One region of the Cytobacillus sp. FSL H8-0458 genome, then DNA from elsewhere that is predicted to be linked to it. Evidence: a T-box and tRNA genes for the amino acid it is inferred to sense, from the RefSeq annotation. Region 1 holds a T-box; the other regions hold tRNA genes.
The links. A T-box is a leader RNA that pairs with one kind of tRNA and senses whether it is charged. The one in region 1 lies ahead of leuS (leucine--tRNA ligase), so its partner is inferred to be a tRNA-Leu.

Region 2: it encodes a tRNA-Leu, which carries the amino acid that the T-box ahead of leuS (leucine--tRNA ligase) is inferred to sense. The anticodon was not compared.
Region 3: it encodes a tRNA-Leu, which carries the amino acid that the T-box ahead of leuS (leucine--tRNA ligase) is inferred to sense. The anticodon was not compared.

Annotation. Positions count from the first base shown of each region.
Region 1 is NZ_JBBOBR010000001.1:14,388-19,392, reverse strand. Features, by position in the region: gene leuS (leucine--tRNA ligase) at 1-2,189, opposite strand, end outside; T-box leader at 2,456-2,680, opposite strand; gene NYE23_RS00080 (CBO0543 family protein) at 2,837-3,355, opposite strand; gene NYE23_RS00075 (3-hydroxybutyrate dehydrogenase) at 3,491-4,267, opposite strand; gene NYE23_RS00070 (GntP family permease) at 4,325-5,005, opposite strand, start outside.
Region 2 is NZ_JBBOBR010000005.1:37,831-42,835, reverse strand. Features, by position in the region: rRNA gene NYE23_RS25215 (23S ribosomal RNA) at 1-2,337, shown strand, start outside; rRNA gene rrf (5S ribosomal RNA) at 2,589-2,705, shown strand; tRNA gene NYE23_RS25205 (tRNA-Val) at 2,716-2,791, shown strand; tRNA gene NYE23_RS25200 (tRNA-Thr) at 2,812-2,887, shown strand; tRNA gene NYE23_RS25195 (tRNA-Lys) at 2,911-2,986, shown strand; tRNA gene NYE23_RS25190 (tRNA-Leu) at 3,003-3,087, shown strand; tRNA gene NYE23_RS25185 (tRNA-Gly) at 3,096-3,170, shown strand; tRNA gene NYE23_RS25180 (tRNA-Leu) at 3,177-3,265, shown strand; tRNA gene NYE23_RS25175 (tRNA-Arg) at 3,281-3,357, shown strand; tRNA gene NYE23_RS25170 (tRNA-Pro) at 3,364-3,440, shown strand; tRNA gene NYE23_RS25165 (tRNA-Ala) at 3,450-3,525, shown strand; tRNA gene NYE23_RS25160 (tRNA-Met) at 3,545-3,621, shown strand; tRNA gene NYE23_RS25155 (tRNA-Ile) at 3,639-3,715, shown strand; tRNA gene NYE23_RS25150 (tRNA-Ser) at 3,728-3,820, shown strand; tRNA gene NYE23_RS25145 (tRNA-Met) at 3,843-3,916, shown strand; tRNA gene NYE23_RS25140 (tRNA-Asp) at 3,920-3,996, shown strand; tRNA gene NYE23_RS25135 (tRNA-Phe) at 4,167-4,242, shown strand; tRNA gene NYE23_RS25130 (tRNA-Gly) at 4,256-4,329, shown strand; tRNA gene NYE23_RS25125 (tRNA-Ile) at 4,338-4,414, shown strand; tRNA gene NYE23_RS25120 (tRNA-Asn) at 4,428-4,502, shown strand; tRNA gene NYE23_RS25115 (tRNA-Ser) at 4,508-4,598, shown strand; tRNA gene NYE23_RS25110 (tRNA-Glu) at 4,603-4,674, shown strand; gene NYE23_RS25105 (hypothetical protein) at 4,758-4,955, opposite strand.
Region 3 is NZ_JBBOBR010000001.1:3,704,351-3,709,355, forward strand. Features, by position in the region: gene NYE23_RS18490 (cytochrome c oxidase subunit II) at 1-250, opposite strand, end outside; gene NYE23_RS18495 (cytochrome c oxidase subunit 2A) at 263-403, opposite strand; tRNA gene NYE23_RS18500 (tRNA-Ile) at 745-821, opposite strand; tRNA gene NYE23_RS18505 (tRNA-Gly) at 831-904, opposite strand; tRNA gene NYE23_RS18510 (tRNA-Cys) at 939-1,012, opposite strand; tRNA gene NYE23_RS18515 (tRNA-Gln) at 1,020-1,094, opposite strand; tRNA gene NYE23_RS18520 (tRNA-His) at 1,119-1,194, opposite strand; tRNA gene NYE23_RS18525 (tRNA-Trp) at 1,206-1,279, opposite strand; tRNA gene NYE23_RS18530 (tRNA-Tyr) at 1,287-1,370, opposite strand; tRNA gene NYE23_RS18535 (tRNA-Phe) at 1,393-1,468, opposite strand; tRNA gene NYE23_RS18540 (tRNA-Asp) at 1,640-1,716, opposite strand; tRNA gene NYE23_RS18545 (tRNA-Met) at 1,720-1,793, opposite strand; tRNA gene NYE23_RS18550 (tRNA-Ser) at 1,978-2,070, opposite strand; tRNA gene NYE23_RS18555 (tRNA-Met) at 2,094-2,170, opposite strand; tRNA gene NYE23_RS18560 (tRNA-Ala) at 2,189-2,264, opposite strand; tRNA gene NYE23_RS18565 (tRNA-Pro) at 2,283-2,359, opposite strand; tRNA gene NYE23_RS18570 (tRNA-Arg) at 2,365-2,441, opposite strand; tRNA gene NYE23_RS18575 (tRNA-Gly) at 2,449-2,523, opposite strand; tRNA gene NYE23_RS18580 (tRNA-Leu) at 2,530-2,614, opposite strand; tRNA gene NYE23_RS18585 (tRNA-Lys) at 2,631-2,706, opposite strand; tRNA gene NYE23_RS18590 (tRNA-Val) at 2,858-2,933, opposite strand; tRNA gene NYE23_RS18595 (tRNA-Glu) at 2,940-3,014, opposite strand; rRNA gene rrf (5S ribosomal RNA) at 3,039-3,155, opposite strand; rRNA gene NYE23_RS18605 (23S ribosomal RNA) at 3,236-5,005, opposite strand, start outside.

The DNA.
Region 1 (5,005 bases):
TCATAAGCAATGGATTCACCATGGCCAAATTTTGACCAAAGCTCTTCTGAAATATGAGGAGCGATTGGTGAAAGCATTTTAACAAAGCCTTCTGCAAAAGTTTTTGGCAGCACATCTGCTTTATAAGCTTCGTTGATGAATACCATCATTTGAGAAATAGCTGTGTTAAAACGAAGTCCTTCGTAGTCCTCAGTAACTTTTTTCACCGTTTGGTGGTAAACCTTTTCAAGGCTGCTGCCTTCTTCAATGTCCTGAATTCTCGGGCTTAATTCACCAGTCTCTTCTACAAACAAGCGCCAGATGCGGTCAAGGAATCTTCTTGAGCCATCCAATCCGTTTGTAGACCAGGCGATGGAAGCTTCAAGCGGCCCCATGAACATTTCGTATAGACGAAGAGTATCTGCACCATGGCTCTCTACGATTTCATCCGGATTAACGACATTGCCTTTTGATTTACTCATTTTCTCATTGTTTTCCCCAAGAATCATACCCTGGTTAAATAGCTTTTGGAACGGTTCCTTCGTATGGACGACTCCCACATCGTAAAGGACCTTGTGCCAGAAGCGGGCATATAGAAGATGAAGTACCGCATGTTCAGCTCCTCCGATATATATATCAACCGGAAGCCATTCTTTTAATTTCTCAGGATCTGCAAGAGCTTCACAATTTTTTGGATCAATATAGCGAAGGTAGTACCAGCAGCTGCCTGCCCATTGCGGCATTGTGTTCGTTTCTCTGCGGCCTTTTTTGCCAGTTTCCGGATCCACAACATTAACCCAATCATCGATGTTGGCTAATGGTGACTCACCAGTGCCGGATGGCTTGATCTCCGTTGTTTTTGGAAGCACTAATGGAAGCTGCTCTTCCGGCACGGCAGTCATTGTGCCATCTTCCCAGTGGATGACTGGAATCGGCTCGCCCCAATAGCGCTGGCGGCTGAATAACCAGTCACGAAGACGGTAAGTAACCTTCTTAGTGCCAATACCTTTTTCTTCAAGCCAGGCAATCATTTTCTCAATAGCATCCTCTTTGTTTAATCCATCAAGGAAACCTGAGTTCACATGCTCGCCATCGCCAGTGTAAGCTTCTTTATCAACATCTCCGCCGGCAACGACTTCTTTAATAGGCAGATCAAATTGCTTGGCGAACTCATAGTCGCGCTCGTCATGTGCCGGAACCGCCATGATGGCTCCTGTTCCATAACTGACTAAAACATAATCTGCAATCCAGATTGGCATTTTTTCGCCGTTGACCGGGTTAATCGCATACGCACCAGTGAAGACACCCGTTTTTTCTTTAGCAAGATCTGTCCGCTCAAGATCACTCTTGCTCTTTACTTTGTCAATGTAAGCCTGAACTGCTTCTTGCTGCCCATCTGTTGTGATTTTATCAACAAGCGCGTGTTCTGGAGCAAGTACAGCATATGTTGCACCATATAACGTGTCAGGACGTGTTGTGAAAACGGTGAATGTGCCGTCATGTCCTTCAATATTGAATGTCACTTCGGCTCCTTCAGAGCGGCCGATCCAGTTGCGCTGCATGTCCTTAAGGCTCTCTGGCCAATCCAATAAATCAAGATCTTCAAGCAGGCGATCCGCATACGCCGTAATTTTCAGCATCCACTGTCTCATTGGGCGGCGCTCTACCGGGTGGCCTCCGCGCTCGCTTTTCCCGTCAATAACCTCTTCATTTGCAAGCACTGTTCCAAGTGCGGGACACCAGTTAACAGCTACTTCATCGATATAAGCAAGCCCTTTTTCATAAAGCTTTAAGAAGATCCACTGAGTCCATTTATAGTATTCAGGGTCTGTTGTGTTTACTTCACGATCCCAGTCATAGGAGAAGCCTAACGCCTTAATCTGGCGGCGGAAGGTGTTGATATTCTGTTCTGTGAATTCTGCCGGGTCATTCCCTGTATCAAGTGCATATTGCTCTGCAGGCAAACCAAATGCATCCCAGCCCATCGGATGAAGGACATTATAGCCCTGCATCCGCTTCATGCGGGAAAGGATATCTGTTGCCGTATATCCTTCCGGATGGCCAACGTGAAGACCAGCACCTGAAGGATAAGGAAACATATCAAGCGCATAAAACTTGCGCTTGCCTTTATCTTCAGTTGTTTTAAATGTTTTATTTTCTTCCCAGTGGCCTTGCCACTTTTTTTCAATCTCCTTATGATTGAAACTCATTTTTGTTTCCTCCTATTATCAGAAAGCTCAGGGCGCCGCTTATCCAAGGGCCGCAGACTAAAACCGCCACGTCCTGTGGCAACGTCTGCATGACCCGCATCCTGCGGGCCTCAAGCCTAAGACGAGCCGGCGGAAAGGTTGTTCTTTAACCTTTTTGACGGATTGGCTTATGACCTCAAGCCGATGGCGCACGGAGCTAGACTGCTTTCTGACTTCAAAAATTTGCACTGCATTTTTTAATACAATAAAAAAACCTCTCATCCCAAAAAAGGGACGAGAGGATTATGTATAAATCTCCCGCGGTACCACCCACATTAGTGAACATGTCACTCGCTTCATTCATCCTTAACGCGGAAAACGGCAAGCATTACTGGTATTTCACACTTGCTGCTCAAAGGCGAGTTCATGATGTGCCCGGCTGACTTGCACCTGCCGTCAACTCTCTTAAAACGGGCTGCTGCACCACTACTGCTCCTTATCTAAGCATTTTAGTATAAGAATATGACTATTGTAATAAATTTCCCGCCAGGATGCAAGTAGGCTTATCCTGACAGGAATTTAATACTTAGAATATGCAATGTTTTTAAGAATTGTGCACCATGTTTCACTTTCTTTAGGGCAGAATGTTTACAAAGCCATTCAATCCATTATTTCAAATCACTTAGATGCGGATGAAAGAGCCATAATAGAATAACAATAATGGGAAGCGAAACTGCCATAGCTATTCCCGGCTTTTTATAATGCATTCGCAGCATGATGAACATGATGAGATTAAACATTACAGACCACCAGAAATTCCACCCATTATCATAAACAAACAATCCCTTTTTAGAAAACAAATACTCAAGTACTGAGAAATAAACGATCCATACGACAATATAAAAAATCTTTTTCTTTAGATTTTTTTCCGGAAAATAACGAAGGTAAATCATGACGACGACTGGAATAATCACCAAAGTGAAGGTAATTTCAATCAACGTGTGATTCAGCCAATCCAGCGTAACTGCTCTATAAGCCCAAAGAGTATGATTATAAAATAAAAAATTATATAGAAGGTTGGCAATGATATAAAATTGGACAGTTGGATAGTATTCTTTCCATCTATTCCAATCAACAAATTTCCAGGCAAAAAAAATATAGACAAGTACAACCAATAATAAATACACAATATCTCCACCGATTATCTGCCATCAATTCAGTATCAACAATATACCCATAGTTTCAGAGGTTTTATTCACATTACTGGACAAGAGAAAAAGAGGGCCATTCTCTGCCCTCTCTAAAAACTGATATGCGCATTCTTATTGAACTGTATAGCCTCCATCAATAACTGCCGCCTGGCCAGTAATTCCTTTAGCTGCATCACCAGCCAAAAAAATCGCATAATCTGCAATCTCTTCCACCTTCAGAAGCCTTTTTTGCGGCACTAACGGATAAATGACTTCCTCCAGTGCTTTTTCCATTGGTACATTTCTTGTTTTAGCAAGGTCATTCAGCTGATTTCTAACAAGAGGTGTATCTACATAGCCCGGGCAGATGGCATTAACCGTAATGCCATGTTCAGCAGCCTCCAGTGCAGCTACTTTAGTCAATCCTATAACACCATGCTTTGCACTGTTATAAGCTGCCTTGCCAGCAAACCCCACAAGCCCGTTAATGGAAGCCATGTTGAGTATCCGGCCTGATTTTTGTTTTTTCATGATTGGCATCGCGTGCTTTATTGCCACGAATGGAGCAGTCAGCATTACTTTGATCATAAATTCAAACTTCTCAGTGGGAAAATCTTCAATAAAGGAAACATGCTGCAGCCCTGCATTATTTATCAGCACATCCAAAGCACCGAATCGGCTGAAAGTTTCATTGATGGCCGCCTGAATATCAGACTCTGATGTCACATCACATTTTAGCCCAAGCGCTTCAAAACCTTCATTCTGCAGGTTCTCTGCAGCTTTCTTCACAGCAGCTTCCTGAATATCCGTCAGAACAATTCTCGAGCCCTGTTCAGCAAACCTCTTGCCAATTTCATAGCCAATCCCCTGCGCTGCACCAGTTATAAAAACGACTTTATTTTGTACCATGAATAAGCTCCTTTCAAAAACAAAGCCGGGGCTCTGTTCAATGAGCCCCTGCCATAATTAGATTCCTAATCCGAATGAGAATAATACAATCGCCAGGGCTAAACCAATCAGCGGGACAATTACCGTAACAGCAGCCACTGCGCCATATGCAGCCTGGTGGGTTTCACCGCAGATTGCCCGTACAGTGGTAACAACATAGCCATTATGCGGCAAAGAGTCCAGGGCTCCGGAAGAAATGGCAACCGTTCTGTGCAGGGCTTCTGCATTAACGCCCATGTCCATATAATGCGGGGCAAGAATTGGCAGTGCGATTGCCTGGCCGCCTGAAGCTGAGCCAGTCATCCCGGCGATCACACTTACTGCTATGGCACCGCCTATCAGCGGACTGCCAGGAATGCTCGTCATCCAATCAACTGCTGTAGCAAATGCAGGCACTGCTTTTGCTACGCCTCCAAACCCTACGACAGCAGCCGTATTGCCTATAGCGATTAATGCACCTAATGTTCCATCAGACACAGCATTCCAGAAATTGGTGAAATACTTTCGGTTCAATAGATATGTGGCAATGACTCCACCCAGCAAGGCAAGAATAAGTGCAGATTGTGCAAGTGAATCATGAAAAACGAAGGAAATAATTAAAACGACAACTAATGGTACAACACCCATAATTGGATGCGGCAAATCCTTATTTTCAGTTACAGGATCCTGCTTGCGGGATTCAAATGTTTCTCCTTTGTT
Region 2 (5,005 bases), on a different contig from region 1:
TAGCGTGCCTTTTGTAGAATGAACCGGCGAGTTACGATTACATGCGAGGTTAAGTTGATAAGACGGAGCCGCAGCGAAAGCGAGTCTGAATAGGGCGAATGAGTATGTGGTCGTAGACCCGAAACCAGGTGATCTACCCATGTCCAGGGTGAAGTCCAGGTAACACTGGATGGAGGCCCGAACCCACGCACGTTGAAAAGTGCGGGGATGAGGTGTGGGTAGCGGAGAAATTCCAATCGAACCTGGAGATAGCTGGTTCTCTCCGAAATAGCTTTAGGGCTAGCCTCATGTAGTAAGAGTCTTGGAGGTAGAGCACTGTTTGGACTAGGGGCCCCCATCGGGTTACCGAATTCAGACAAACTCCGAATGCCAAAGACTTATCCATGGGAGTCAGACTGCGAGTGATAAGATCCGTAGTCAAGAGGGAAACAGCCCAGACCACCAGCTAAGGTCCCAAAGTATACGTTAAGTGGAAAAGGATGTGGAGTTGCTTAGACAACCAGGATGTTGGCTTAGAAGCAGCCACCATTTAAAGAGTGCGTAATAGCTCACTGGTCGAGTGACTCCGCGCCGAAAATGTACCGGGGCTAAACGTATCACCGAAGCTGTGGATTGACATCTTTCGATGTCAGTGGTAGGAGAGCGTTCTAAGGGCGTTGAAGCCAGACCGCAAGGACTGGTGGAGCGCTTAGAAGTGAGAATGCCGGTATGAGTAGCGAAAGATGGGTGAGAATCCCATCCACCGAATGCCTAAGGTTTCCTGAGGAAGGCTCGTCCGCTCAGGGTTAGTCGGGACCTAAGCCGAGGCTGAAAAGCGTAGGCGATGGACAACAGGTTGATATTCCTGTACCACCTCTTTACCGTTTGAGCAATGGGGGGACGCAGGAGGATAGGGTAAGCGCGCTGCTGGATTAGCGCGTCCAAGCAGTTAGGCCGGTAACGAGGCAAATCCCGTTACCACACAGGCTGAGCTGTGACGGCGAGGGAAATTTAGTACCGAAGTTCCTGATTCCACACTGCCAAGAAAAGCCTCTAGCGAGGGAAAAGGTGCCCGTACCGCAAACCGACACAGGTAGGCGAGGAGAGAATCCTAAGGTGAGCGAGAGAACTCTCGTTAAGGAACTCGGCAAAATGACCCCGTAACTTCGGGAGAAGGGGTGCTCATTAGGGTGAATAGCCCTGATGAGCCGCAGTGAATAGGCCCAGGCGACTGTTTAGCAAAAACACAGGTCTCTGCGAAGCCGCAAGGCGAAGTATAGGGGCTGACGCCTGCCCGGTGCTGGAAGGTTAAGAGGAGAGGTTAGCGCAAGCGAAGCTTTGAATCGAAGCCCCAGTAAACGGCGGCCGTAACTATAACGGTCCTAAGGTAGCGAAATTCCTTGTCGGGTAAGTTCCGACCCGCACGAAAGGCGTAACGATCTGGGCACTGTCTCAACGAGAGACTCGGTGAAATTATAGTACCTGTGAAGATGCAGGTTACCCGCGACAGGACGGAAAGACCCCGTGGAGCTTTACTGTAGCCTGATATTGAATTTTGGTACAGCTTGTACAGGATAGGTAGGAGCCTGAGAAGCCGGAGCGCCAGCTTCGGTGGAGGCGTCGGTGGGATACTACCCTGGCTGTATTGAAATTCTAACCCGCGCCCCTGATCGGGGCGGGAGACAGTGTCAGGTGGGCAGTTTGACTGGGGCGGTCGCCTCCTAAAAAGTAACGGAGGCGCCCAAAGGTTCCCTCAGAATGGTTGGAAATCATTCGCAGAGTGTAAAGGCACAAGGGAGCTTGACTGCGAGACCTACAAGTCGAGCAGGGACGAAAGTCGGGCTTAGTGATCCGGTGGTTCCGCATGGAAGGGCCATCGCTCAACGGATAAAAGCTACCCCGGGGATAACAGGCTTATCTCCCCCAAGAGTCCACATCGACGGGGAGGTTTGGCACCTCGATGTCGGCTCATCGCATCCTGGGGCTGTAGTCGGTCCCAAGGGTTGGGCTGTTCGCCCATTAAAGCGGTACGCGAGCTGGGTTCAGAACGTCGTGAGACAGTTCGGTCCCTATCCGTCGTGGGCGCAGGAAATTTGAGAGGAGCTGTCCTTAGTACGAGAGGACCGGGATGGACGCACCGCTGGTGTACCAGTTGTCTTGCCAAAGGCATCGCTGGGTAGCTATGTGCGGAAGGGATAAGTGCTGAAAGCATCTAAGCATGAAGCCCCCCTCGAGATGAGATTTCCCATAGCGTCAAGCTAGTAAGATCCCTGAAAGATGATCAGGTTGATAGGTCAGAGGTGGAAGCGTGGCGACATGTGGAGCTGACTGATACTAATCGATCGAGGACTTAACCAAAACGAAAAGCGGAGGCGACTGTTCAACTTCGAGAGACGTTGGAGAGCCGGCCATTCAAATCCTGGTTTTGGGATTTGGAGGGACGGATCGAAACAGCCGAGAAGTTAGGAGCCGAAGCTAGACAAGTCATTGGTGAATACTCGGCAAATGCTTCTTCATACATTATCTAGTTTTGAGGGAATGAAAAAATGAAATTTCCTCTTGAAAAATCCTGAAAAGACGGTATAATAAAACTTGTCTTTGAAAAATAGTCTGGTGGCGATAGCGAGAAGGTCACACCCGTTCCCATACCGAACACGGAAGTTAAGCTTCTCAGCGCCGATGGTAGTTAGGGGCTGTCCCCTTGTGAGAGTAGGACGCTGCCGGGCAATTAATAATGGAGGATTAGCTCAGCTGGGAGAGCATCTGCCTTACAAGCAGAGGGTCGGCGGTTCGATCCCGTCATCCTCCACCATTAATTTAAATGTACAAGCTGCCGGTGTAGCTCAATTGGTAGAGCAACTGACTTGTAATCAGTAGGTTGGGGGTTCAAGTCCTCTCGCCGGCACCACTTCAGTTCTTTTTATAGAATATGAGCCATTAGCTCAGTCGGTAGAGCATCTGACTTTTAATCAGAGGGTCGAAGGTTCGAGTCCTTCATGGCTCACCATTTTTAATTTCATATTGCGGGTGTGGCGGAATTGGCAGACGCACCAGACTTAGGATCTGGCGCCGCAAGGCGTGGGGGTTCGACTCCCTTCACCCGCACCATTATTTATGCGGAAGTAGTTCAGTGGTAGAACATCACCTTGCCAAGGTGGGGGTCGCGGGTTCGAATCCCGTCTTCCGCTCCATTTATTGCCGGGGTGGCGGAACTGGCAGACGCACAGGACTTAAAATCCTGCGGTAGGTGACTACCGTACCGGTTCGATTCCGGTCCTCGGCACCAGTAGAATTTAATATTGCGCCCGTAGCTCAATTGGATAGAGCGTTTGACTACGGATCAAAAGGTTAGGGGTTCGACTCCTCTCGGGCGCGCCATATTAACGGGGAGTAGCTCAGCTTGGTAGAGCACTTGGTTTGGGACCAAGGGGTCGCAGGTTCGAATCCTGTCTTCCCGACCATTAATCTTTGGGGCCTTAGCTCAGCTGGGAGAGCGCCTGCTTTGCACGCAGGAGGTCAGCGGTTCGATCCCGCTAGGCTCCACCATAATTATATTTACTATTTTGGCGGTGTAGCTCAGCTGGCTAGAGCGTACGGTTCATACCCGTGAGGTCGGGGGTTCGATCCCCTCCGCCGCTACCATTTAATTAAACGATGCTGGACCTTTAGCTCAGCTGGTTAGAGCAGACGGCTCATAACCGTCCGGTCGTAGGTTCGAGTCCTACAAGGTCCACCACTTTTCTTATACGGAGGAATACCCAAGTCCGGCTGAAGGGATCGGTCTTGAAAACCGACAGGCGGGTCAAACCGCGCAGGGGTTCGAATCCCCTTTCCTCCTCCATATTTTATTTTAATAATATTGTCGCGGGGTGGAGCAGTCCGGTAGCTCGTCGGGCTCATAACCCGAAGGTCGCAGGTTCAAATCCTGCCCCCGCAATCTGGTCCGGTAGTTCAGTTGGTTAGAATGCCTGCCTGTCACGCAGGAGGTCGCGGGTTCGAGTCCCGTCCGGACCGCCATTTTTACAAAAAAATATAGAATGTGGCTCAGTAGCTCAGTCGGTAGAGGATTTTAAAAGAATGCAGCTGCGAAGCTTAACATCATCGAATAGCATGCTTTTAAAATCTGCGACAAAGAACGCAGGACTTTGAAGCACATGTTTCAAGCTTTAGGATTAATAAATTTATATGGCTCAGTAGCTCAGTCGGTAGAGCAAAGGACTGAAAATCCTTGTGTCGGCGGTTCGATTCCGTCCTGAGCCACCATTTAGAATCTTACGCGGGTGTAGTTTAGTGGTAAAACCTCAGCCTTCCAAGCTGATGATGAGGGTTCGATTCCCTTCACCCGCTCCAACACATATGGGCCTATAGCTCAGCTGGTTAGAGCGCACGCCTGATAAGCGTGAGGTCGATGGTTCGAGTCCATTTAGGCCCACCATTTTAATTATTGTTCCGTAGTAGCTCAGTGGTAGAGCATTCGGCTGTTAACCGAACGGTCGTAGGTTCGAATCCTACCTGCGGAGCCATATATGGGGAAGTACTCAAGTGGCTGAAGAGGCGCCCCTGCTAAGGGTGTAGGTCGGGTAACCGGCGCGAGGGTTCAAATCCCTCCTTCTCCGCCATATTGGCCCCTTGGTCAAGCGGTTAAGACACCGCCCTTTCACGGCGGTAACACGGGTTCGAATCCCGTAGGGGTCATACAAAAAAGCTGTCAACAATTTGTTGGCAGCTTTTTTGTTGTCCTTGTATAACTCCCTTTTACGGTTCATTTCCGCTCCTATTTAATCAAATTTCTCTTCATCCCTGCTTAATTTATTGCCGGGATTATTCAGATCGATATCAGAAGATATTCCCGTATAGGGGCCCCTAAACATATCACCAGTGGCCATAATCTTTCCATCCGGTGCTTCAAATAGCGGAATCCTTATTTCCTTTTTGGATGCCTCATTCAATAAAATCTCCTCTTCTTTATTGCCCAAAATATTATTCTCCTTTCATTTTTCGCTTGCATATTTTGTTTTATTTTGTC
Region 3 (5,005 bases), 3.7 Mb from region 1:
CTTCTATCTCACTAGGAGTAAAACTGAACACTTGAAGAGTCATAACTACTTCATACTCATTCTCGCCAATTTTCTTAATTCCTGGCTTATCAAACGGTGCTGTTTCATCCACTTTCTGAGGATCAATTCGCTCTCCATAGCTTGGCGGCCCCATTTCAAAGGCGAATGCTTGGTAGCCCGCGATTAACATGAATCCAATAATCATTCCAAAGCTTAAAATAAGCCATACCTTTTCAGAACGATGCATCATTGTTTATCCCCCCTATATTCTGGCCATGTACAGGCCGTACAAGATTAAATAAGTAACAAAGATCCCAAGCCCTACAACTGTAACTGAAAAGAACGTACCCTTTAGAGAGTTATGTTCTTTTGAACTGCTCTGGTCCACTTTTCGTGTTTCCACCTTCCATCAGCTCCTTTACTTTGTTACCTATATCATAGTTGAGAAGGGTTTTCATAAAAGTGAAATGAATCACACTTTCTTCATATTTCCTCAAAGGCAAAAGGGTTGCAATTTTAGCTAAAACACTGTAATATCAAGGGTTTCTTCCACCTAATGGTGCTCTTGCAAGAATAACGGTTCACAAAGTATTCACAAAGTATCAACTTAGCTCCCCGCTTCCATATTCGGTATCTGCATTTACAGTAAAATAGCCTGTTCCTCTTGGAGACAGCCGTTAAAAAAGTTTCTAAATACAAAAAAACTAATCCCTATTGGAATTAGTTTGATAATGGTATGTATAATGGTGGGCCTAAATGGACTCGAACCATCGACCTCACGCTTATCAGGCGTGCGCTCTAACCAGCTGAGCTATAGGCCCATATGTTGTTGGAGCGGGTGAAGGGAATCGAACCCTCATCATCAGCTTGGAAGGCTGAGGTTTTACCACTAAACTACACCCGCATTTAAATTAATTTATAACATACTGTCTTTTGTTTGGAGGCAACACCCGGATTTGAACCGGGGATGGAGGTTTTGCAGACCTCTGCCTTACCACTTGGCTATGCTGCCTTAAAAATGGCTGGGCTAGCAGGATTCGAACCTGCGAGTGACGGAGTCAAAGTCCGGTGCCTTACCGCTTGGCTATAGCCCAATAATTAATGCAGAAAAAGAATAATGGGGCGATTGATGGGAATCGAACCCACGAGTGTCGGAGCCACAATCCGATGCGTTAACCACTTCGCCACAACCGCCACTATCCTACTGGCAGGGGTAGTAGGAATCGAACCCACATCAAAGGTTTTGGAGACCTTCGTTTTACCATTAAACTATACCCCTATATAAATGGTGGAGGGGGGCAGATTCGAACTGCCGAACCCGAAGGAGCGGATTTACAGTCCGCCGCGTTTAGCCACTTCGCTACCCCTCCAAGTCTGTAAAGACTAAGAAAATGGTGGCTCAGGACGGAATCGAACCGCCGACACAAGGATTTTCAGTCCTTTGCTCTACCGACTGAGCTACTGAGCCATATAAATTTATTAATCCTAAAGTTTGATACATGTGCTTCAAAGTCCTGCGTTCTTTGTCGCAGATTTTAAAAGCATACTATTCGATGATGTAAAAGCTTCGCAGCTGCATTCTTTTAAAATCCTCTACCGACTGAGCTACTGAGCCATATATTATTAAGATTATAAATAATGGCGGTCCGGACGGGACTCGAACCCGCGACCTCCTGCGTGACAGGCAGGCATTCTAACCAACTGAACTACCGGACCAGATTGCGGGGGCAGGATTTGAACCTGCGACCTTCGGGTTATGAGCCCGACGAGCTACCGGACTGCTCCACCCCGCGATAATATTATTTATGTGATTTTTCTATGCTCACATCAAGCATTACATCGCAGTTTAATCAATGAAGTACCGCCCCGATTTCAGAAAGATTATTCAAGCAGCAGCTCAATCGGTGCGCTGAAGTAATTCCCTCGCAGATTATTCGGTCGTGCTCCACCCCGCGATAATATTATTAAAATAAGATATGGAGGAGGAAAGGGGATTCGAACCCCTGCGCGGTTTGACCCGCCTGTCGGTTTTCAAGACCGATCCCTTCAGCCGGACTTGGGTATTCCTCCGATGTTGTAAAAAATAATCATATTGGTAGCGGCGGAGGGGATCGAACCCCCGACCTCACGGGTATGAACCGTACGCTCTAGCCAGCTGAGCTACACCGCCGAAATGATTATATATTCATGGTGGAGCCTAGCGGGATCGAACCGCTGACCTCCTGCGTGCAAAGCAGGCGCTCTCCCAGCTGAGCTAAGGCCCCAAGTAAAAGAAGTGTCGCTGGTCGGGAAGACAGGATTCGAACCTGCGACCCCTTGGTCCCAAACCAAGTGCTCTACCAAGCTGAGCTACTCCCCGTAATATGGCGCGCCCGAGAGGAGTCGAACCCCTAACCTTTTGATCCGTAGTCAAACGCTCTATCCAATTGAGCTACGGGCGCAAAATAATGGAGCGGAAGACGGGATTCGAACCCGCGACCCCCACCTTGGCAAGGTGATGTTCTACCACTGAACTACTTCCGCTTAAAATGGTGCGGGTGAAGGGAGTCGAACCCCCACGCCTTGCGGCGCCAGATCCTAAGTCTGGTGCGTCTGCCAATTCCGCCACACCCGCAATATGAAATTAAAAATGGTGAGCCATGAAGGACTCGAACCTTCGACCCTCTGATTAAAAGTCAGATGCTCTACCGACTGAGCTAATGGCTCGTATTAATATTCTGCTGCCTAAAGCCTGAAAGTGCTAGGTCAGATGTTCCAAAGCCCTGCGTGCTTTGTCACAGATTGCTATTCGGGTGAAGAATCTCACTGATGCTGCAATCTGCTCTACCGACTGAGCTAATGGCCCGTACTAAAGATATGGTGGAGGATGACGGGATCGAACCGCCGACCCTCTGCTTGTAAGGCAGATGCTCTCCCAGCTGAGCTAATCCTCCAAAATATGGTGACCCCTACGGGATTCGAACCCGTGTTACCGCCGTGAAAGGGCGGTGTCTTAACCGCTTGACCAAGGGGCCAAATAAAATTACCCAATCAGGGTTGCCCGGCAGCGTCCTACTCTCACAGGGGGACAGCCCCCAACTACCATCGGCGCTGAGAAGCTTAACTTCCGTGTTCGGTATGGGAACGGGTGTGACCTTCTCGCTATCGCCACCGGACTATTTGGTTGAAGAAACTTCGTTCCCTCAAAACTAGATAATGTATGAAGAAGCATTTGCCGAGTAATTACCAATATGACTTGGTTAAGTCCTCGATCGATTAGTATCAGTCAGCTCCACATGTCGCCACGCTTCCACCTCTGACCTATCAACCTGATCATCTTTCAGGGATCTTACTAGCTTGACGCTATGGGAAATCTCATCTCGAGGGGGGCTTCATGCTTAGATGCTTTCAGCACTTATCCCTTCCGCACATAGCTACCCAGCGATGCCTTTGGCAAGACAACTGGTACACCAGCGGTGCGTCCATCCCGGTCCTCTCGTACTAAGGACAGCTCCTCTCAAATTTCCTGCGCCCACGACGGATAGGGACCGAACTGTCTCACGACGTTCTGAACCCAGCTCGCGTACCGCTTTAATGGGCGAACAGCCCAACCCTTGGGACCGACTACAGCCCCAGGATGCGATGAGCCGACATCGAGGTGCCAAACCTCCCCGTCGATGTGGACTCTTGGGGGAGATAAGCCTGTTATCCCCGGGGTAGCTTTTATCCGTTGAGCGATGGCCCTTCCATGCGGAACCACCGGATCACTAAGCCCGACTTTCGTCCCTGCTCGACTTGTAGGTCTCGCAGTCAAGCTCCCTTGTGCCTTTACACTCTGCGAATGATTTCCAACCATTCTGAGGGAACCTTTGGGCGCCTCCGTTACTTTTTAGGAGGCGACCGCCCCAGTCAAACTGCCCACCTGACACTGTCTCCCGCCCCGATCAGGGGCGCGGGTTAGAATTTCAATACAGCCAGGGTAGTATCCCACCGACGCCTCCACCGAAGCTGGCGCTCCGGCTTCTCAGGCTCCTACCTATCCTGTACAAGCTGTACCAAAATTCAATATCAGGCTACAGTAAAGCTCCACGGGGTCTTTCCGTCCTGTCGCGGGTAACCTGCATCTTCACAGGTACTATAATTTCACCGAGTCTCTCGTTGAGACAGTGCCCAGATCGTTACGCCTTTCGTGCGGGTCGGAACTTACCCGACAAGGAATTTCGCTACCTTAGGACCGTTATAGTTACGGCCGCCGTTTACTGGGGCTTCGATTCAAAGCTTCGCTTGCGCTAACCTCTCCTCTTAACCTTCCAGCACCGGGCAGGCGTCAGCCCCTATACTTCGCCTTGCGGCTTCGCAGAGACCTGTGTTTTTGCTAAACAGTCGCCTGGGCCTATTCACTGCGGCTCATCAGGGCTATTCACCCTAATGAGCACCCCTTCTCCCGAAGTTACGGGGTCATTTTGCCGAGTTCCTTAACGAGAGTTCTCTCGCTCACCTTAGGATTCTCTCCTCGCCTACCTGTGTCGGTTTGCGGTACGGGCACCTTTTCCCTCGCTAGAGGCTTTTCTTGGCAGTGTGGAATCAGGAACTTCGGTACTAAATTTCCCTCGCCGTCACAGCTCAGCCTGTGTGGTAACGGGATTTGCCTCGTTACCGGCCTAACTGCTTGGACGCGCTAATCCAGCAGCGCGCTTACCCTATCCTCCTGCGTCCCCCCATTGCTCAAACGGTAAAGAGGTGGTACAGGAATATCAACCTGTTGTCCATCGCCTACGCTTTTCAGCCTCGGCTTAGGTCCCGACTAACCCTGAGCGGACGAGCCTTCCTCAGGAAACCTTAGGCATTCGGTGGATGGGATTCTCACCCATCTTTCGCTACTCATACCGGCATTCTCACTTCTAAGCGCTCCACCAGTCCTTGCGGTCTGGCTTCAACGCCCTTAGAACGCTCTCCTACCACTGACATCGAAAGATGTCAATCCACAGCTTCGGTGATACGTTTAGCCCCGGTACATTTTCGGCGC